2 regions of the Arthrobacter sp. zg-Y1219 genome follow, and region 1 is predicted to be linked to the other one. Evidence: predicted binding sites of a transcription regulator. Region 1 holds the regulator's gene; the other holds the start of a gene.
What was found. The regulator LexA, encoded in region 1, represses DNA repair genes until DNA is damaged. The targets are predictions, from matches to a motif close to TCGAACANNTGTTCGA.

Region 1 (10,664 bases):
GTCCCAGATCGTGGGCCGCGACCTGCCGCGGCTGCTCAAGACGCTCAAGCCCAACCTGCCGCGCGAGGTCGACGTCGCGCTGCTCAAGGGCCGCAGCAACTACGTCTGCCTGCACAAAACCGGCGGGGGATTTCCGGAAGAGGAGGACCCCGCCGGCGCCCTGTTCACCATGGGGGAGGACCGCGCGGTGGGACATCCGGCACCGGCCCCCACCTCGGCGATGGGACGCGAGGTGGTGCGGCTGCGCGAATGGGCCGAGGAAACCGACACCGGCGACCGCGACGACCTGATTCCGGGAGTCAGCGACAAATCCTGGCGCCAGGTCTCGGTGACCTCGATGGAGTGCCTGGGCGCGCAGAAATGCCCCGTGGCCGCCGAATGCTTCAGCGAGCGCGCACGCGCCCAGGCGGCTGTGGCCGACGTCGTCATCACCAACCACGCCATGCTCGCCATCGCGGCCTTCGAAGGGCTGGCCGTGCTGCCGGACTATGACGTGGTGGTCATCGATGAAGCCCACGAGCTGCAGGACCGGGTGACCGGCGCGGTCACCGGACAGTTGTCCGGAACCGTGATCTCCGCAGCGGTGACTGCCGCCCGCAAGCACACCTCCGCTTCCGTGGAGGAACTGGCCCAAGCGTCCCGCGCCTTTGAGAAATCCATGGAGAACGTGCCCTCGGGCCTGCTCGCCGCCGGACTGAACGAGGAGCAGGAGCAGGCAGTGGGCCGAGTCCGGGAAGCCTGCCGGGTGGCGCTCTCCGACTCCAAGCCCGAGCCCGGGGAAACCGCCGACGGCGGACGCCAGACCGCGCGGTCGCGGCTGATGGCCGTGCTGTCGCTCTGTGAGCGGCTGCTGGGTGCTCCCTCGGCCGGTGAGGTGATCTGGGCTTCGCGGCCCAGCTCCTTCTCGCCGTCGGGCGGCTACTCGCCCCCGGATGAGACCGCTCCCGCCACCCTGAACGTGGCCCCGCTGTCGGTCGCCGGCCGGCTGCGTGAAGGGCTGTTCGACGGCCACACCGTGGTCCTGACCTCGGCGACCCTTGCCATCGGATCCGAATTTGGCCCTGTGGCCGGCGCTCTGGGGCTCCTGGGGCCTGGCGCGCCGTCGTGGACGGGGACCGACGTCGGCAGTCCTTTCGACTATCCGCGGCAGGGCGTGCTGTACGTGGCGAAGGACCTGCCCAAGCCCGAGCGGGGCACCTCGGAGGCGCAGCTGGATGAAATCGAGGCGCTTCTGAAGGCCTCGAACGGCGGAGCACTGGGACTGTTCTCCTCGCGCCGGGCGGCCGAGGAGGCCGCCGACGCGATGCGCACCCGGGTGGATTTCCCGATCCTGTGCCAGGGGGAGTCCTCGATGTCCTCGCTCGTCAAGCAGTTCTCCGAGGAACCCGACACCTGCCTGTTTGGCACCATGTCGCTGTGGCAGGGCGTTGACGTGCCGGGCGCCGCCTGCAGGCTGGTGCTGATTGACCGCATACCGTTCCCGCGTCCGGATGACCCGCTGATGACCGCGCGCACCCGCGCAGTGGCCAAGGCCGGCGGCAACGGCTTCATGTCAGTTGCCGCGACCCACGCGGCCGTCCGGCTGGCGCAGGGTGCCGGCCGTCTGATCCGTGCCGCGGGGGACCGCGGTGTGGTGGCCATCCTGGACTCCCGCTTGGCCACGGCCCGCTACGGCAGCTTCCTGAAGGCAGCCCTGCCGCCGTTCTGGTCCACGACTGACCGCTCTGTGGTGCTCTCGGTTCTGGGGCGGCTCGCCGAGCAGTCGGCGGCGGCGGAGAAGGCCCCTGCGCGGAAGTAGCGCCGGCACCACTGAACGGGCGGCACCACCGAACGGAAAGGGCGGTCGGAGATAACTCCAACCGCCCTTTCCGCGTTACTCCACCCGTTATCCGCTCCAGCCCTCGCGGGAGACCACCCGTGGAATCCCGCCGCGGGGACCGCTGCTGTGTGCGGGGCCCGCTAGAGCGAGCGCATCACCGAGACAACCTTGCCCATGATGACTGCATGGTCGCCCACGATGGGCTCATAGCGCGTGTTCTGCGGCAGCAGCCAGGTGTGGCCGTTGCGCTGCCGGAAGGTCTTGACCGTGGCTTCGTCATCCAGCAGGGCGGCAACGATGTCGCCGTTCTCAGCCGTGGGCTGCCGGCGGACAACCACCCAGTCACCGTCGCAAATCGCGGCGTCGACCATGGAGTCGCCCGAGACCCTGAGCATGAACAGGTCTCCGTGACCCACCAGCTGGCGGGGCAGCGGCATGATGTCCTCGACAACCTGTTCAGCGAGGATCGGACCGCCGGCGGCGATGCGGCCCACCAGCGGCACCATGGCCGTGTCAACGGAGGTCGACAGCTCGGTGACCGTGGCCATTCCGGCAGCCGAGCCTGCTTTGTCGCCGGCGCCGTCTTCGCCGGTGCGGGAGCCGGCGGCTGCCGGCGCAGACTCGGCCGGGGAACCGGCTGAGTCCTCGCCCGGAGCGACGGCCTTTCCGTCCCGCAGCATTAGCGGAATCAGGATTTCCATGGCGCGGGGGCGCTTGGGGTCGCGGCGGATGTAGCCGAGCTTCTCCAGCTGCATGAGCTGATGGGTCACGCTGGAAAGGCTTGCCAGCCCCACGGTGTCTCCGATTTCCCGCATGGTGGGCGGGTAACCGTTGGTGCTGACGGAACGCTGGATCATCTCCAGAACGGTCTTCTGCCGCGGAGTCAGACCTTTCGCACGCGCACGGGAGCCGGTTGCCGCTGGCTGGTTGGTGCTGTCTTCGGAAGCAGTCCTGCGGGCCACGTGGGGTTCCCTTCGGGGTCAGCTGGTCCGGTCGGTGCCGGAGCTGGTCGGGTGAATGTCGGGGCTGGAACGCTGTGCAAGCCGTGCCGGCGGTTATGTCAGAGGCAGCTGATTCAGTGGTCCTGTACGAACCGCTGCGGAGCCCGCGCTCCGGCTTCGGTCCGGACGGAACCGGATGAACCTCTTCCTCATGCTCAACGCTAGGCGAGCGGAGCAACGTTTTCAAACATTTGTTCGAGCGAGTCTCGACTTTGTTAGTAGATAGGTGCTAGAAATGAGTTCACAAGAATCGAACATACTTTCGATGATGGCAGCGCGCCGGAGTCCAAAGATGTCAGATAGCTTCCAATCGTTCGAATATGGCTTCGGTTATTTCCTGCGGCCATCGAACCGGAAAGGTGCTGAAATGCCCGCCCAGATACACCTGTCAAACCCCATCTCACGTTTCATCTCCGCCCCGGCCCGACCTCAGCTGACGGCCGCCCGGGCCTCAGCGCCGAGGCCCGTTGCCGGGTCCACCAATCCGGCCGCTGTGCCGGTGCCCGCCGAGCGGCGGCAGCTGCGGCTGACGCGCCGCGGCCGGCTGGTGTTTATCGGCCTTCCCCTGATGCTGACCGCGGCTGCCGCACTCACGGTCCTGGGATTCTTCACGGCTCCCGCCATGGCCTCCTCGGGCGGGGCGCCCGACGTTACGCAGACCGTGCAGGTGAGCGTCGGTGCCGGTGATTCTTTGTGGGCCTTGGCCGAGGAATTTGCTCCCGACCGCGATCCCCGCGATGTGGTCGCGGAGATCATGGAGCTGAACAACCTTTCCGATGACCGGGTTCCGGTCGGCGTGCAGCTGTTCATTCCCACCCAGCGCTGAGGCGCCACGGCGCTGCACAAACACAAACGGTGCAATCGCAAGTTGATGTGCCGGCGGCGCGGCGCAATGACACACGGCGCTATCCCAAGCGGCGCAATCACACACGGCGCCATTACAAACAGCGCAACTCGGGGCGTAACAACCCGCCTGCCCGGCCGGAGGGATTCTTCCCGCCCCGCCTTCGAGTCTTAAGCTGTACAGGTGACTGAACAGCTGGAAAGACTGAACCGACTTCCCCTGCGCGAGGATCTCCGAGGATTGACACCCTACGGTGCGCCGCAGCTGGATGTGCCCATCCTGCTCAATGTCAACGAGAACACCCACGGGTTGCCCGACCAGGTGCGGAAGGCGATCGTAGCTTCCGTTGAGCGGGCGGTGGCCGGACTGAACCGTTATCCGGACCGGGAATTCACTGAACTTCGCGAGCGGCTTGCCGGCTATCTCGGCCACGGACTGAGCCCGGAGAACATCTGGGCCGGCAACGGCTCCAACGAGGTCCTGCAACAGATCCTCCAGGCCTTCGGCGGCCCGGGCCGGACCGCCTTGAGCTTCCCGCCCACGTATTCCATGTATCCGCTGCTGGCCAGCGGCACCGGCACCCGCTATGTCACGGGCGTCCGCAGCGGCGATTTCACGCTGACTCCGGAAGCCGCAGCGGAACAGGTCCGCGAGCAGGCTCCGAACATCGTCTTCCTCTGCACGCCGAACAACCCCACCGGCACTGCGCTGCCGCTCGAGGTGGTGGAAGCCGTGTACGAGGCGGGGGCCGCGTCACAGGCCATAGTGATTGTGGACGAGGCCTACGGGGAGTTCTTCCACGCCGGCACCCCCAGCGCCCTGCAGCTGCTGCCCGGCCGTGAACGGCTGATCGTCTCCCGCACCATGAGCAAGGCGTTCGCGCTGGCCGGAGCCCGGGTCGGCTACATGGCCGCGGCACCCGAAGTCACCGACGCCCTGCGCCTCGTGCGGCTGCCCTACCATCTCTCGGCGATCACGCAGGCCACTGCGAACGCCGCGCTGGAACACGCGGAAGCGCTGCTGGCCAACGTTGAAGCCATCAAGGTCCAGCGGGACCGCATTGTCGCCGAGCTGCTCAGCCTGGGCCTGAAGCCTGCGCCGTCCGACGCCAACTTTGTCTTCTTCGGAGGTGTGGAAAACCCGCACGCGCTGTGGGAGGGGCTGCTGGAGGCGGGCGTGCTGGTGCGCGACGTCGGCATCCCCGGCCATCTGCGCGTCACGGCCGGCACCGAAGCGGAAACCAGCGTTTTCCTGGCCCGGCTGCGCGAGCTCCTGGCAGCCGGCACCCGCTAGGCCACAGGCAGCGGCACGGCGGCGGCACCGGCGCCGGCCGGTCCGCGGCCGGCGGAGACCAAGCCGCAGACACCCACAGACACTAAACTGTTAGCAGAGACCACCTTCTTTCAAAGGAAAACCATGACCGTGGAGACCACCACCGGACGCACCGCACGCCTGGAACGGGTGACCAGTGAATCGTCAGTGGTTGTGGAGCTGGACCTGGACGGAACCGGCCAGTCCAACATCAGCACCTCGGTGCCGTTCTACGACCACATGCTGACGGCCCTGGCCAAGCACTCCCTGATCGACCTCACGGTCCAGGCCACGGGTGACACCCACATCGATGTGCACCACACCGTCGAGGACATTGCCATCAGCATCGGTGAGGCGCTCAAGATCGCTCTGGGCAACAAGGCAGGAATCCGCCGCTTCGGCGAGGCCACCATTCCCCTTGACGAGGCCCTGGCCAACGCCGTCGTCGACATCTCCGGGCGGCCCTATCTGGTGCATTCCGGTGAACCGGCGGGGCAGGAATACCACCTGATCGGCGGACACTTCACCGGGTCGCTGACCCGCCACGTCTTCGAGGCCATCACCCTCCACGCCCAGATCTGCCTGCACATGACGGTGCTCGGCGGCCGGGATCCGCACCACATCGTGGAGGCCCAGTTCAAGGCCTTTGCCCGTGCGCTGCGCGCCGCCGTCGAACCCGACCCCCGCGTTGAGGGCATCCCCTCCACGAAGGGTGCCCTGTGACGGCGCGCAACGTGACGGTCCTCGACTACGGGTCCGGGAACATCCGCTCCGCCGTCCGGGCCCTCGAGCACGTCGGCGCCAACGTCACCCTCAGCTCCAAATCCGATGACGTGCTCAACGCCGACGGGCTCCTGGTCCCCGGTGTCGGCGCCTTCGCGGCCGTCATGCAGGGGCTCAAGGAAGTGGACGCCCTGCGCCTGATCGGCCGCCGGGTTGCCGGCGGACGCCCCGTCATGGGCATCTGCGTCGGACTGCAGGTCCTCTTCGACGAGGGCGTGGAACACGGTGTCAGCACCCCCGGAATGGGGGAGTGGCCCGGCGTCGTCGAGCGCCTCAAGGCTGACGTTGTTCCGCACATGGGCTGGAACACCGTCCAGCCGCCGGAGGGCTCACAGCTGTTCGCCGGCATCGAGGATGAACGCTTCTACTTTGTGCACAGCTACGGTGTGCAGAAATGGGACTTCGATGTCACCCAGCCCGCCATGCGCGCACCCCAGGTCACCTGGGCCGAACATGGCAGCCGCTTTGTCGCCGCGGTGGAAAACGGTCCGCTGACAGCCACCCAGTTCCATCCGGAAAAGTCCGGTGATGCCGGTGCGGCATTGCTGGAAAACTGGCTGAAGACGCTGGGCTAGGGCGATGTGGAGTCTTCTTCTCATGGGTCTGGCCGGGCTGCTGATCGGCGGCGCCATCTCCTTCCGCAGCCAGGGCATGTCCAAAATCATCGTCGTTCTCTTCTGGATCCTTGCGGGCATGTCCCTGCTCGGCGCCTACCTCCTGATCGACAGCGGCTCCTGAGCCGCCCGTTCCTGATCCGCCCTCCGGCACCGCATCCGGACAAACCTCCCCACGGAAAGCAGAACCATGTCACTTGTTGAAACTCCCGTCCTTGAGCTGCTGCCCGCCGTGGACGTCGCAGACGGCCAGGCCGTGCGCCTGGTCCAGGGTGAGGCCGGCAGCGAAACCAGCTACGGCGACCCGCTGGACGCCGCCATGGCCTGGCAGAACGACGGCGCGGCCTGGGTTCACCTCGTGGACCTGGACGCAGCCTTCGGCCGCGGCTCCAACCTCCCGCTGCTCAAGCGCGTGGTGGAACAGCTGGACATCAAGGTGGAGCTCTCCGGCGGCATCCGCGACGACGCCTCCCTGGACATGGCCTTGGAGCTGGGAGCCAGCCGCGTCAACCTGGGCACCGCAGCCCTGGAAAACCCGGAATGGACCGCCAGTGCGATCGCCCGCTACGGCGAGGCCATCGCCGTCGGACTCGACGTGCGGGGCACCACGCTGGCCGCCCGCGGCTGGACCAAGGACGGCGGAGACCTCTGGGAGGTCCTGGCCCGCCTCGAGGACGCCGGCTGCCCGCGGTATGTGGTCACCGACGTCACCAAGGACGGCACGCTGCGCGGGCCCAACCTGGAACTGCTGCGCGAGGTCCTCACGCGCACGGAACGGCCCGTTGTCGCCTCCGGCGGGATCTCGTCCCTGGATGACCTGGCCGCCCTGCGGGAGCTCGTGCCGCTGGGTCTGGAAGGCACGATCGTGGGCAAGGCCCTCTACGCCGGGGCCTTCACGCTGCCGCAGGCGTTCGACATCGCCGGGCATCCGGAGCGCTAGAGCCATGGCTGAGCGCGCCCTTCCCGGCCACATAGCGGCCGCCCTCGCAGGGGCCGGGGGACCCGCCGATTCCGCGGGGCAGTCCTGGTCCGGCCGGGACCTCTCCGGCGAGGGCAACCCGCTGCACAATTTCGACGCCGACGACGGCAGCCCCGACGCCGGATACCTCTCCGCCCTGGCCGCGCTGGAAGCCGGCAGCGGCTCCGAAGCGCAGGTGGTGGCTGCCCTGGCCACCGCCCGCGTGTTCGTGCCCATCGTCGCCACCCTCGGTGCCGAGGCGCAGTCCGAACATGGACTGACCGCTGACAAAGAGGCCGACATGGCCCTGGTGACGCTGACCGCCCCGGACGGACGCAAGGCGCTGCCGGTGTTCACCTCCGTGCCGGCGCTGGCGCAGTGGCATCCGCAGGCGCGGCCGGTTGCGGTGTATGCCGCCCGCGCCGCCCTGTCCGCCGTCTCCGAGGAAGCGCAGCTGCTGGTGGTGGATCCGGGTGCGGACATCACCTTCGTGGTGCGCCGCCCGGCCATGTGGGCGCTGGCGCAGCAGCGGACCTGGACGCCGTCGTACGCCGACCAGGAAGTCGCGCAGGCCGTGTCCGCCGCGGTCGACGTCGAACCCGCAGTGACGGGGGTCCAACTGGCGCCGGGACCGGGAACGGTGACACGGTCGGCGCGCGGGACGGTGGTGGCCGGAGGCGGCGCCGGTCCTGAGCTTAGAATGGTTCTTCACCTGGCACCGGGACTGGATGCGCAGGCGGTGCAGGGCATCGCCGGATTGCTGCAGCAGCGGCTGGCTGCCGATCCGTTATTCGTTGAGCGTGTGGATTCCCTGGAACTCAAAATCACGCGCTGACCTTGCTGGGCGGTGGACCGCCGGAAGTGAAGTGCCGTGAATTTTTCCGCCTACGGGGAGCTGCTCCGCGTTGCCCCGATCCGCCGGCTGCTCCTGGTCGGAATGATCGCCCGTTTTCCGCATTCCGCCGCCGGCGTGCTGCTGACCCTGCACGTGGTCCTGACCATGGACATGGGCTACGCCAAGGCCGGTGCCGTTGCCGCCGTCGTCACCGTGGGCATCGCCTTTGGCGCCCCGTGGCGCGGCCGCCGGGTGGACAATGTCGGCCTGCGCCGCGCCCTGATTCCCTCGGTGATTTCCGAGGCCGTCATATGGTCCATTGCCCCGCACGCCAGCTATGAATGGCTGCTGGTGCTGGCGCTGGTCGGCGGGGTGTTCACGCTTCCGGTCTTTAGCGTGGTCCGGCAGTCGCTGGGCGTACTGGCAACGGGGGACCAGCGGCGGACTGCCTTCGCCCTGGACTCCATTGCCACCGAAGTCGTTTTCATGGGCGGACCGGCGCTGGGCGCCGTCCTGGCCACCTCGGTTTCCTCAGTGGTCGGGCTGACCCTGGTGGGCATCACGACGTCGCTCGCCGGGCTGCTGCTGATCTGGTTCAATCCGCCGACCCGGTCCGATAACCCGCGGACCGCAGCGACCGCCGTCCAGGAGCGCGAGGCGGCCAACGCCGCCGTCGTCGCGGCCGCACCGGCGCACCTGTCCGAAGCCTCGGCGGAACTGCAGCCGCTGGCGGCGCTGAGCCGCGGAGCCCGCCTGCGCGCGGGGTTCTCCTGGTTCACGCTGAGCGTGGCCGTGGTGTTTGCGGTCGCGGTGGGGGTGGGCCTGCTGCTGTCCAGCTCGGACGTCGGCATGGTGGCCCTGGTGGAATCCACCGGCGAACCCGGGCAGGTGGGGATCGTTTTCGCCGCCTGGTGTGCCGCCTCGGTGGTGGGTGGCCTGGTCTACGGAGCCATGCACCGGCGCGCCTCGCCCATGCTGCTGTTGCTGGCGATGGCAGTGCTGACCCTGCCCATGGCCCTGGCCACGGACACCATCAGCCTGGCCCTGCTGTCCATTCCCGCCGGCCTGCTGTGCGCCCCGGTGCTGTCCTCCGCCTCGGAACGGGTGGCCGACCTGGTGTCCGAGGAACGCCGCGGCGAGGCGATGGGCTGGTACGGCTCCGCCCTGACCTCAGGCACTGCGCTCGGCGCCCCGCTGGCCGGTGCGGCGATTGACGTCATCGGTCCGTGGGCCGGATTCATCTTTGCCGGGGGCTCCGCGTCGCTGCTGGTTGCGGGAACGTTCGGCGTGCGGAAGTTCAGCCGGCGCGGACAGCGCCTGCTGCGTCAGGAGTAGCCTGCCGCGGCCGGTTCACAGCCGACAGCCGAAAGCCAACCGACAGCCGGCCGCCAACAGCCAGCCAACCGACAGCCGGCCGCCAACAGCCAGCCGGCCGGACAGTCGGTTACTCCCGGTGGCGTGGATGCCCCGGGGATCCCGGCCGCAAGCGCGGCAGGCGGCGGCGCAGCCGGTGCAGCCAGCCCGGCGGATTAGCCCCGCCGCGCACCGCCGGCCGCTGTGCTGCGGCGTCCTCCGTGCCGGCACCGGGTTGCTTCGTGCCTGCGTTCCCCGGGGCGGTTTCGGGCAGGCCCCGGCGCTGCCGCCAGCCCCGCACCTCGTCCTCGACGTTCCGGATTCCGGTGACCACCGGCGGGCCGCCCAGCAGTTGTCGGCGGGCCTCGATCACCCGGGCATTGAAGTCGTCGACGGCGTCGCGCACCTGGCGCTCGGACGGCAGCCGGTCCAGGCGCGGTTCGAACTCCTTGTCCTCCACCCGGAGCAACAGGGCGGGCGGACCCAATCCCGAGAGGTTCTCCCGTCGGATCAGCCGCTTGATCCACCAGTCCGGATCCGGGTCGGCCAGGTCGGGGATCGGCTTCCCGGCGTAGCTGAGGTTGTCAAAGTCGCCGCGGTTCATCGCGTCCCGGATGAGGTAGTCGGCCTTGGCTTCGGCGCTGATCTTCCGGCGCTTTTCCGCCAGCTCTGCTTCTTCAGCCCCGGCCAGGCCCTCGGGCAGCTTGTAGCCGGCATCCTCCGGTGTCCCCGCGGCCTTGAGCCGGGCCGCCCTCTCCAGCCTCTTCTTGTACGCTTCGGCCCCGCTGCCGCCCATGCGAGTTTGCCCCTTCCGCTCAACGTTTGCTCAGCGTCCCGTACAGGTTACGCAGCCGGGCGGGCAGAAAAAAGCCCGGGGAGTCTGCCGCAACCGGCAGGCTCCCCGGGCCGGGGTGCTGACTAAAATGGAAGAGACGCGCTGCGTTAGTTGACGGGGCCGGTGAACTTCTCGCCCGGGCCCTTGCCCGGAGCGTCCTGGATGTCGGACGCCTCACGGAAGGCAAGCTGCAGTGAGCGCAGGCCGTCGCGCAACGGGCCGGCGTGCTGGCTGCCGATCTCGGGAGCCGCTGCGGTGACGAATCCGGCCAGGGCGGTGATCAGCTTGCGGGCCTCGTCCAGGTCCTTCAG
Region 2 (10,664 bases), on a different contig from region 1:
CAACACCGGTGATGCCGTCGAGGAGATCGGAGAAGAACTCCCGCACCCATTGCCAGAACCGGTCGAGCAGGCTCGGCTTGGCCTCCTGATAGACGGACCGGGAGAGTTCCTGCTCGGCCCAATCGCGCCCCTGCAGATCATCCGGAAGAACCGGAACATCTGCCGTCGGGTGCGCGGACAGCAGGGGCGTCACAACCCGGCGCTCCGGTTCCGGCCGGGCACCAGATCCGCACCGGCGGTGCCGACCAGTTCCTGGTCTTTCATCAGCGTGATGTCGAAGCCCTCGCGGCGGATGCGCAGGTCAACGTACAGGAGCGAGGTGACGGCCGCTTGGAAGGCATATCCGATGGCACCGAAAAAAGCGGTGACGGCCAGATTGACGGCAACCAGTGCCGCCGTAGCCTCCGGCCCGGGTTCACCGCCGCTGCCAAACGCGCCAATGAGACTCAAAAGAAAGACGATCGGGGTGCTGATCACCGAGGAAACAATGCTCACCAGCAGGGCGGTCAGCGCCAGGATGCCGAAGCTGCGCCAGAAATTGCGTCGCGTCAGCTGCCAGGAACGGCCCAGCGATGCGAAGACTCCGGCGGGTTCCAGGACCAGGGCCGCCGGAGCCAGGGAAAGCTTCACGCCCAGCCAGACAGCGACGGCGACCAGGGCCAGGATGCCGAGGATGAGCACGGGGATGCCAGCCGGTCCCAGCGCTGCCAGGATCGCGGCAAGACCGACGGAGAAGGCCACTGCACCGACAATCATCATCAGCAGCAGCAGGGCCCCCAGTCCGGCCAGCGGCAGGAGCCGTTTGCGGCTGAGCTTCCAGGTCTGGGCGAAGCCCGTTTTGAGGTTCAGGATGGACCGCGCCACGGGTATGACGAGCACTCCCTGCAAGAGCAGGACCCCGGCAACCGAGGCTATGAGCAGAAGGGTTCCCGAGGTCAGCGTCGAGCCAATTGTTCCCTGGGCGGCGTCAAAATCCGCGCTGAAGGCGTCCGGGGACAGGAGCCCGCGGGCCAACAGCAGCGTCAGGAGGGAGATTACGGCCTGAATGAGCAGTGCCGTGCCGAAGGTTGCCGCGGCGTTCCGGCGGCAGGCCTGGAAGGCGCCGTCCAGCAGCTCGCCCAAACCCAGCGGCCGCAGCGGAATGACGCCGGGCTTTGGCGGAGGCGACCAGCCGCCTTGCTGGGGAAAGCCGGGGGAACCCCAGGGCTGGGCGGGCTGGCCGGGTTGGCCGGGTTGGCCGGGTTGGCCGGGTTGGCCCGGCTGAGGAAACCCCGGAGCGGCCCACTGCTGGCCCCGCTGCTCCCAGGGGTTTCGGGGTGCTGCGGGGTGGCCCCACGGCTGGGACGACGGCGGGGGCACCGGCTGCTGCGGATTCGGCTGGCCGTAAGGGGGCTGCAGCGGGCCGGGAGAGGCTTCGGGAGAGGCTCCGGGAGGCGGCGGCGGACCGGTGCCTGCGTTCCGTCCGTCACTGGCAGCCTCGCCGCCACCTTGGTCGGCTGCGGCGTCGCGGCTGCCCTCGCCGTCGGCCTGCTCCGGCCGGGAGCCGTAAGGCTCATCCCGCTCCTGCGGGGATTTGCCGTTGTGATTGTCCTGACCCAAGGTATGCCCCTAAAAGAGTTGTTTGCCCTGCTCCGACTATAGTTCCAGACGTCGCCCGGCGTCCCGCGGGGAAAGCACCGGAAACTCTGTCCTCTAGGATGGGAGGGTTATCGTCGGCTGTTGCCGTGTCTCAGGACATTCCGGACGCCTCGCATCCTCAACAGCTGGCAGGAAGCCCGGCGGAGTACCCGGGCAGCCGGAAGCCGGCAGGACAGGCACCGCAACGAAGAACCGCTTGAGCAGTCAACTGGGAACAGGGAGTTATGAAGGCACGCATATTGGTCGTGGACGACGACGAAGCACTGGCCGAGATGATCGGCATTGTGCTCCGCAACGACGGGTTCGACCCTGTCTTCTGCGCTGACGGTTCCAAGGCACTGGAGATCTTCCGCAATACCAAGCCCGACCTAATCCTGTTGGACCTCATGCTGCCCGGAATCGACGGGATCGAGGTGTGCCGGCAAATCCGCGGCGAGTCCGATGTTCCCATTGTCATGCTGACGGCAAAGTCCGACACCTCCGACGTCGTGCGCGGGCTGGAATCCGGAGCCGACGACTACGTCCCCAAGCCGTTCAAGCCCGCTGAGCTCGTGGCGCGGGTGCGCGCCCGGCTGCGTCCCGGCGACACCAAGTCTCCTGAGACCCTCAGCATTGGGGAAGTCTCCATCGACGTCGCCGGACATGTGGTCTCGCGCGGTGCCGATACCATCTCGCTGACCCCGCTGGAATTTGACCTGCTGGTGGCCCTGGCACGCAAACCCTGGCAGGTGTTCACCCGGGAAATGCTGCTGGAGCAGGTGTGGGGCTACCGCCATGCGGCGGATACCCGGCTGGTCAATGTCCATGTGCAGCGGCTCCGTTCCAAGATCGAGCGCGACCCCGAAGCACCCGAAATAGTTCTGACGGTGCGCGGTGTCGGTTACAAAGCGGGCCAGAGCTAGGCGCTCGCGGACTTCGGCCCTGACGGCCGAAGTCCTGCCTGCAACGGTGCGGACGCTCAAGCGGTTCCGCGACACCCTGCGCAGGGCAACATTTCAGCGGATCGCCCGCCGGTGGCGGCGGTCCCTGCTGTTCAAGACGGTGGTCTCCACGCTGCTGCTGGTCACGCTGGCCTGTGCCGGCGTTGGCGCGTTCTTATCCCACCAGATCGCGGACGCCCTTTACGAGGAGCGTCTGAGCCAGTTCCAGTCCGAGGCCACCGCCGGACTCAACTCGGCGAAGGAAAACTTCCGCACCACGGCGGCAACGGACCGTGAAGGAACCGAGCGGCTGGTCTCGAATACCCTTTCGCTGCTGGAAGGGCAGGGCGCCGACGCACGCCGGCTGTACCTGCTCACTCCTCCCATGCCGGACCAGGAACAGAACCTGTTTGTCTCCCAGACCCTGGGCGAGGGCATCACTGCCGGCAGCATTCCTTCCGTCCTGAGCGAATCCGTCCGGAGCATCGACGTGAACAGCGACCAGGACACCATCCACTGGTCCCCGCTGGCCCTGGCCCACGGCGAACCGGGACTGGCATTCGGCACCAAGGTCACGCTGCCGCCGGACAGCGCCGAATATGCGCTCTACCTCATCTATGACCTGTCCTCCATGCAGCAGACCCTGGACGACATCCACCGCATCCTGTGGATCGCCGGCGGGCTGCTGATGGTGATCATCGGCACCATCGCGTGGATCGTCGCGAAGGCCGGTGTCGGCGCTGTCAGCGATGCCGCAGCGGTTTCCGAGAAGCTGGCTGCCGGCGAGCTCCAGGAACGCATGGTGGTCAAGGGCGAGGACGACGTCGCACGCCTGGCGGCCTCCTTCAACCACATGGCGGCCACGCTGCAGGACCAGATCACCCAGCTTGCCCAGCTCTCACGCATGCAGCAGGTCTTCGTCTCCGACGTCTCCCACGAACTGCGCACCCCGCTGACCACCGTCCGCATGGCAGCCGAGGTGCTCTACGACGCCCGCGACGGGTTCGACCCGATCAGCCGCCGCTCCACGGAGCTGCTGTACCACCAGGTCGAGCGCTTCCAGGCCCTGCTGGCTGACCTGCTGGAAATCTCGAGGTTCGACGCCGGTGCGGCCACCCCCGATCTGGAACCCACCGACATCTTCGCCGTGGTCCGCGAGGTCATCGAAGCCACGGAACCGCTGGCCCTGAACATCGGTTCCACGGTCACCATCGTCTCGAAGGAAACCAGCTGCATGGTTGACGCGGACCCGCGGCGCATCGAGCGGATCCTTCGGAACCTTGTCGTTAATGCGCTGGAGCACGGGGAAGGCGAGCCGATAGAGATTGCCATCGGATCCAACATGGACGCCGTCGCAGTGGCCGTGCGGGATCACGGGATCGGCATGACCGAGGAGGAAGCGTCCCGCGTGTTTGACCGCTTCTGGCGAGCCGACCCGGCCCGGGCGCGAACCACCGGAGGCAGTGGTCTCGGGCTGTCGATCGCCGTCGAGGATGCGCTGCTGCACGGCGGCCTGCTCCAGGTCTGGGGGCGCCCGGGGGACGGCGCCTGCTTCCGGCTCACGCTGCCGCGCCGGCATGGGGTACCGTTCACGGATTCGCCCGTTCCTCTGTCCCCGTACGACGGCGCACCGGGTACCCGGGCATTGGCCGCCCCGGCACCACCACCAGTTGAGGAGAAGACCGATGCCAGCTAGCACGCACTCCGCCGCTGCGCGTCCGTTCTCCCGGCTGATTGTTATGGTTGCCGCTGTGCTGCTGGTGCTTTCCGGCTGTTCCTCCATTCCCACGACAGGTCCGGTGGGCACGGCGTCCGCCGACAGTGACGGAAACCTGGTCGTGGACAGCTTTGCCGTCGCGCCGCCCGGCCCCAGCGAAGACGGGGGAGAAACGCCGGGGGAGATACTGCAGGGATTCATCACAGCGGGGACGGGTGCCGCCGACGATTACAGCGTGGCGCGGGAATTCCTGACGGACTCCGCAGCCGAAACCTGGATTCCCACCGACCGCGTGCTGATCTACGGCGCCGATCCGAACATCGTGCCGTCCCCCGAGGGGGACACCTATTCCATCCAGCTCGAAGTGGTTGGTTCGGTTGATAACCGCGGGATCCGTACGGACCGGGCCTCGGGCACCACCGAAACGCTGACCGCCAACCTGGAACAGGTGGACGGGCAGTGGCGAATCAGTGCCGTGCCCAACGGCATCATCGTCTCCGAGGTCAGTTTTTCGCTGCTGTTCCTCTCCCACAACCTCTACTTCTACTCGAGCGGCTTCGACTTCTGGGTTCCCGACACCCGCTGGTTCGCGCAGAAATCCGGGCTCGTGGCCAACGTGGTCAAAGCCATGCTCGAGGGACCGGCACCGTATCTGCAGGGAGCCGTGAGCAGTGCCTTTCCGGCCGGCACCGCACTGGCCCGGGATGCCGTGCCGGTGGTGTCCGGAGCCGCGACAGTCGATCTGTCCGCCGACGTCCTGCAGGATTCCAGTGACCTGAACCGGCAGCAAATGGCGCTGCAGCTGCATCAGAACCTGGTCAACCTCAACAACGTGAACTCGGTGAACATGACCGTCAACCAGCGTTCCGTGGATCTGGGGAAGGAAAGCAGCGCCCTCGTTGAGGCGGTGGCAGACCCCGAGGTGGGCGGGACGCAGATCGGCGCCTATCAGAACGAACTGGCCTACATTAAGGACGGACAGCCGCAACCGATCGAGGGGATTCCCAGCGTTGCCGAGCACGCGCCCCGGGACCCTGCCCTCTCACTGGACCTGGCGACCATCGCCTTCCTGAACGGAAACCGATCGTCCCTGTTCATGACCGGACCGAACCAGGAAGTCCGCAGAGTTGTGGAGGGCAGCTTGCTGACGGCCCCCAGCATTGATCCGGGGAAGTGGACGTGGACGGCTTCCCAAGCCGGCGGCGGCGCCACCATCTTGGCCCTGCCCCCGGGCGGCGGAGCCGAGGACATCCTGTCCCTGCCCGTCCCGTGGCTGGCCGAGGTCAACGTTTCCGAGCTGCGGATCTCCCGCGACGGGTCACGCGCCCTGCTGGTCACCAGCCACGGCGGCAGCAGCCAGGTGTTGGTGGCCGGTGTCGTGCGGGACGCCGCCGGCGTCCCGCGCACCTTGACGACCCCGCTGGAGCTGGCCGTCACGGGTGATCCGGGCTCCGGCATCCCGGAGACCCTTCCGGTGGACCGGGCCAAGTGGGTCACCGAAGACTCCATCGTCGTCGTCCAGACTTCGCAGGATGATCGGGTCACCCCGATCATCCTGGGGTTGGGTGCCAGGCCCGAGCCCCTGGCCGGACTTGCCGGCATTACCGGCCTGAGTGCCGGAAAGGGCGGGCAGGACATCTATGTCCAGACGCCCTCGGCGATGTTCAAGCGGATGGGCAACAGTTGGTATCAGGTCAGCGAGGGGCTGACCGATCCGGCGTTCCCCGGGTAGCACTACTCCTGGATTCGTCCTCCACTTCTCCTTGGCTTCTCCTGCACTCCTCCTGCACCGCGGAGGCGCGGCGGATGTGCCGGGAAATTTGTCCACTGCCGGTCCGGATCCGCAGCCTGTGCGCCGGACGTTGGACATGCTGTCCGTATGCGCATGGTGGATCTCTCAGCGTCCGGACTGGGCAGGGCCGCGGACCGCTGCCGTTTGCAGCCCGTGCCCGCCGCCATGGGCGCAGCGGTGGCGGAGTTGGCAGCGGCGCTGCTGCCGACGTCATGCGTGGTCTGCGGCGCGGCGGACTCTTCGCTGTGCCCCAGGTGCCGGCGGGCGGTCCGGCGCAGCGGCACCCATCCCTGGTATGCCCAAGATGCCGCCGAGCTGCTCCCCGGTGCCGAAACGGACGGTGATTCGTCGGCGGACAGCGTGCTGCCGGTGCTGGCTGCCGGGCGGTACGCCGGCAGCCTCGCGCGAGTCGTCCTCGCCTATAAAAACCACGGGCACACTGACCTGGCCGCTGTCCTGCGTCCGATGCTGGCAGGCGTGCTTCATCAGGCCGCCGCCGACGCCGGACGCCGCGGCCTCGTCCTGGTTCCGGTCCCGGGCACTCGGCGTGCGCTGCAGCGGCGGGGCTACAGCCCGCTGGGGTTGCTCCTTGGCTCTCTTCAGGCCAGTGGTCTCCTTCCGGCGCAGACCACTGTGAAGCCGATTGTCCGGCTGTCAGGTGCGGGGCTGCGGAGTCGCCTGCATCCCGAAGCTTTGAGCGCCGCAGTTTCCGGGCGGGCCTCCAGCAGCCAGAAGAACCTCGGGCGGAGAGGGCGCCGGACCAATGTTTACGGAACTATGACGGCCGGGAATCCGGGCTCACTGGCCGGGATCCGCACCCTCGTGGTCGATGACGTGCTGACCACCGGCTCCACTATCGCCGAGGCCGCCCGCGCGCTGAGGGCGGCCGGAGCAAGGGTTGAAGGGGCCGCGGTGATAGCTGCAACAGCGGCTCCGGCAAGTGACGCAAATAACACCAAAGGAGGAGCCTAGTCCAAGCCGAACAGGTCAGGTAATCGGAATGTCCGAAGGTGAATAACGCTGTTGGGTGATCTAACGTGTTGGTATGGACAGCTTCAAGAAGAGGAGCTTTCCTGCGGCAGCGGTCGCAGAGGTTTTGGCAGCGGCCGTTGCTGTGTCACCGAAATCTATTGGAGGGCACCATGGAATTCATGATCAGCGGACGCAACGTTGCAGTATCCGACCGGTTCCGGGAGTATGCCGAGGAACGAATCGCCAAGGTGGAGAACCTTGGGAACAAGGTCCAGCGTGTAGACGCACGAATCACCAAGCAGCCCAACGTCCGTGAGGCCGACAGCTCTCTTACCGTGGAACTTACCGTTATCGGCAGAGGTCCGGTGGTACGGGCTGAAGCCACGTCCGGCGACAAGTTTGCAGCCTTTGATCTGGCCTACGCCAAACTCATTGAGCGCCTGCGCCGGGCAAGCGACCGCCGGAAAGTCCACCACGGCCGGCACACCCCGGTCGCCGTGCGGGTTGCTACCGCAGACCTGGATACGGTCAGCAGCGACGAACCCCTGTACGTGCAGATGGAGAACGCAGCAGCTGCGGCCGAATCGACGGTCGACGAATCCGATACCGCAGAACCCACAGATGACAGCCCAGTCCTGATCCGGCGCAAGGTTTTCCCGGGTGCCCCCATGAGCCTTGACGCCGCCGTGGACAACATGGAGTTGGTCGGCCACGACTTCTACCTGTTTGTGGATTCTGCTACCGGAGCCCCCTCCGTTGTCTACCGGCGGCGGGGCTGGACCTACGGTGTCATCACCTTGGACTCCCGCTGTGCCGAAGGCACCGAAGACCTGCGGGATGAAACGCGGGCCTACCGGCCTTCGGAAGGGGCAGCAAAGATCGCGTAGGTTCTCTCGTGGACTGCGGAGGTAGCCTGCACCGGCTGTGAACCGGTGCGAATAGGGACCGGTCAGCAGGCATCACGAGCGAAACCGTTGAGGTTATTGTGGAAGGCCTCCGGGCAGGGAAGAACTTGTTAGAAGTTCACCCGCCCGGGGGCCTTTCTGGTTTTCGGCTGCGGCACCTTCACCTCAGTGCGAAACCAGTCTCTTAGGGGCGGCGCCGCACTGGTTCCCACTCTCTGTTGCCCCTGTTGCCTGGTGGAGTCACGCCAGCCCCGGAGCGGAACATTGCGGGGGAACCTGTGCGACTGCCGGCCAGTAGTGCGATGGGGTCGACTGCGCGCAGGGTGCAGGAGCCGTGACCGACAGATGCAGTCGTGCTACATGCACAGGTATCGGCTGTGGTGCGTGGGTAGTCCATCGAAAAAGACAGGTATTTGTGGGTCCCCAAATCGTCCTGTTTGGGGGCGTTTTGGCCTGTTTTGGGATCCTTTTGGACTTTCTTAGAACCCGAAATGTCAGTGCCGGGTGAAAGTCTTTAGTCATGGATCAGAACGGATCTTCGACCGGGACTCCCGGCACCGGTGATGAGACTGCAGCTTGCAGCCGATTCGTCTTTGCCGCCGAGCCCGGGAGGGCCGGAGGTGAGCCGGGTGATGGGTTGAACGGGTCTCTGGTTCTGCAGAACGTGGAGTCGTTGACCGAGGAGCAAACCGGGACAGTGTTGGCCCGCCTCAATCATTTGTCGCGGTGGGTGCAGGCGCAGCAGGCTCGGGTCCTGTCCCGGTTGCAGACCGTTTACGAGGACGAGGCGCTGTCCGTTACCGGGTTGCGGGACGCGGAGATGGCGTTTAGCCTCGCTGCGGAGGAAGCCGCGACCATTCTGGGGGTGCCTACCGGTAGCGGAAAGGCGTTGATGAGTCAGGCCGGTGATCTCTGCACCAGGAACACGGCCACGCTGAAGGCGTTGGAGTCCGGGCAGATCAGTTACGGTCACGTGGAGACTCTGGTGGAGCAGTGTGTGGGCGTGGTGCCGGCGGAGCTGCCCGGGTTCGAGGCCGAGCTGCTGGGTCTGGCTGCGGGCCAGACCAGAACCCAGTTTCGGGTGAAGGCGCAGCGGCTGCGGGAGAAGTACTATCCGGAAACCATCGTGCAGCGGCAGGTGACGGCGTTTGAGCAGCGGACGGTGTGGGTGCGGCCGGAGCCGGACGGGATGTCTTGGCTCTCGGCGTTGCTGCCTGCCGAGAAAGCCCAAGCCATTTTTACTCAGCTCAGTGTTGCGGCCCGGGGTGAGCAGGCCGCCGGGGACACGCGCACGGTGGATCAGTTGCGCACGGATATCCTCACGGACTTGCTCGGCGGCCACGAGCACAAGGGCCGTCGTAAGGGATCCGGCTCCGGCAGGGGTGCCAGCGGCGAAGGTAAGGGTTCGGGCACCGGCAAGCGTTCTGGCTCAGATGCCGGCTCCGGTAAGGGCTCCGGTTCTGATGCAGGTTCCGGCAAGGGGGCCGGGTCCTGCCGGTTCGGCCATGGTCCCAGGGCTCGGACGGAGATTCTGGTGCTGATCAACGCCGAAACCCTCTTCGGTGCCGATGACCGGCCGGCGGAACTGAACGGATACGGACCGATCAGTCCCGTAACGGCTCGGCGGATGGCTCGGGAAGCGGCGAAATGGACACCGGTGGAACGCGACCCCGAAACCGAGGAGATCCTGCGGGTCGGGAAACGGCGGAAGGTCCCCGACGGATTAAAGCGGGTCCTGCGGGTGCGGGACGGGACGTGCCGGTTCCCGGGGTGCCGGACCAATGCGGTGATTTCCGAGATTGACCACACCAAGCCGTGGGCTCGGGGCGGGCCGACGGATCATGACAATTTGGAGCATTTGTGCCGGCGGCATCACATGTTCAAAACCGAAGGGTTCTGGAAAGCCCGACAGCCTCGTCCCGGGGTGATTGAGTGGACCTCGCCGGGCGGCAGGTGTTACCGCACCGAACCGCAGCTGAGCCTGTCCCGGGAAACCTGTAGCGATAATGGCGGCCAACTGCGGCCGGAGATATCGGCGGGACCAGACATCAAGGCGAATGGTGGCCAGGCGAATCGCGGAGGCAACGCAACGGGCGTTGATCCATCACCGGCCCATGATGCCGGCGGACCAAGTGCTCCAGACGATCCGGATGACTACGGCGACGATCCGCCGCCTTTCTGAGGGAGTCAAAGAGTACGGCCGGGAGTCAAAGAGTACGGCCGGAAGTCAAAGAGTACGGCAACCCTTTCGACCAGCAGCGACCAGCGGATCAGCAGAATGCGGCTCTCGCCCCTGAGACGTTCGGCTGTGGCAGGGACGTCGGAGTCCCCGCGCCCATCTGCCGTGCGTGGCACGTGTCAGAGCGGGGGAGCCTCGGACCTAGGATGGGCATTATGGAACCAACCCTCACCGCCCGGCAGGCGCGGCTCACCGCGCTGGGCGCACAGGGCCTGGTCAAGGGGCGGCCCGCCACCGTCACTTCAAGATCGGTTGGCCGGGTCTTGAAACAGCTGCACCTCCTGCAGATTGATTCAGTGAACGTGCTCTCCCGGAGCCACTACCTGCCGCTGTTTTCCAGGCTGGGTCCGTACGATACTGCCGTTCCCGACAGGTTGGCCTCCAAGGCTCCGCGTCAGATGGTGGAGTACTGGGCACATGAAGCCAGCTACGTCCGCCCGGAGCTTTTCCCCGATCTGCGGACAGTCCAACGCCGTGTGTG

Region 2: the regulator LexA is predicted to act here: its motif matches at 8,471-8,486, upstream of QNO00_RS04580 (HNH endonuclease signature motif containing protein).

The regions. Positions count from the first base shown of each region.
Region 1 is NZ_JASKLY010000012.1:406,213-416,876, forward strand. Features, by position in the region: gene QNO00_RS08910 (ATP-dependent DNA helicase) at 1-1,798, shown strand, start outside; gene lexA (transcriptional repressor LexA) at 1,960-2,781, opposite strand; gene QNO00_RS08920 (LysM peptidoglycan-binding domain-containing protein) at 3,188-3,646, shown strand; gene QNO00_RS08925 (histidinol-phosphate transaminase) at 3,848-4,957, shown strand; gene hisB (imidazoleglycerol-phosphate dehydratase HisB) at 5,081-5,698, shown strand; gene hisH (imidazole glycerol phosphate synthase subunit HisH) at 5,695-6,333, shown strand; gene QNO00_RS08940 (CG2302 family histidine operon protein) at 6,338-6,496, shown strand; gene priA (bifunctional 1-(5-phosphoribosyl)-5-((5-phosphoribosylamino)methylideneamino)imidazole-4-carboxamide isomerase/phosphoribosylanthranilate isomerase PriA) at 6,563-7,312, shown strand; gene QNO00_RS08950 (SseB family protein) at 7,317-8,165, shown strand; gene QNO00_RS08955 (MFS transporter) at 8,202-9,500, shown strand; gene QNO00_RS08960 (DnaJ family domain-containing protein) at 9,610-10,314, opposite strand; gene QNO00_RS08965 (DUF1844 domain-containing protein) at 10,461-10,664, opposite strand, start outside.
Region 2 is NZ_JASKLY010000008.1:72,779-83,442, reverse strand. Features, by position in the region: gene QNO00_RS04615 (DUF4129 domain-containing protein) at 1-193, opposite strand, end outside; gene QNO00_RS04610 (DUF7847 domain-containing protein) at 190-1,599, opposite strand; gene mtrA (MtrAB system response regulator MtrA) at 1,863-2,540, shown strand; gene mtrB (MtrAB system histidine kinase MtrB) at 2,512-4,254, shown strand; gene QNO00_RS04595 (LpqB family beta-propeller domain-containing protein) at 4,244-6,007, shown strand; gene QNO00_RS04590 (ComF family protein) at 6,155-7,039, shown strand; gene hpf (ribosome hibernation-promoting factor, HPF/YfiA family) at 7,210-7,926, shown strand; gene QNO00_RS04580 (HNH endonuclease signature motif containing protein) at 8,618-10,126, shown strand; gene QNO00_RS04575 (winged helix-turn-helix domain-containing protein) at 10,339-10,664, shown strand, end outside.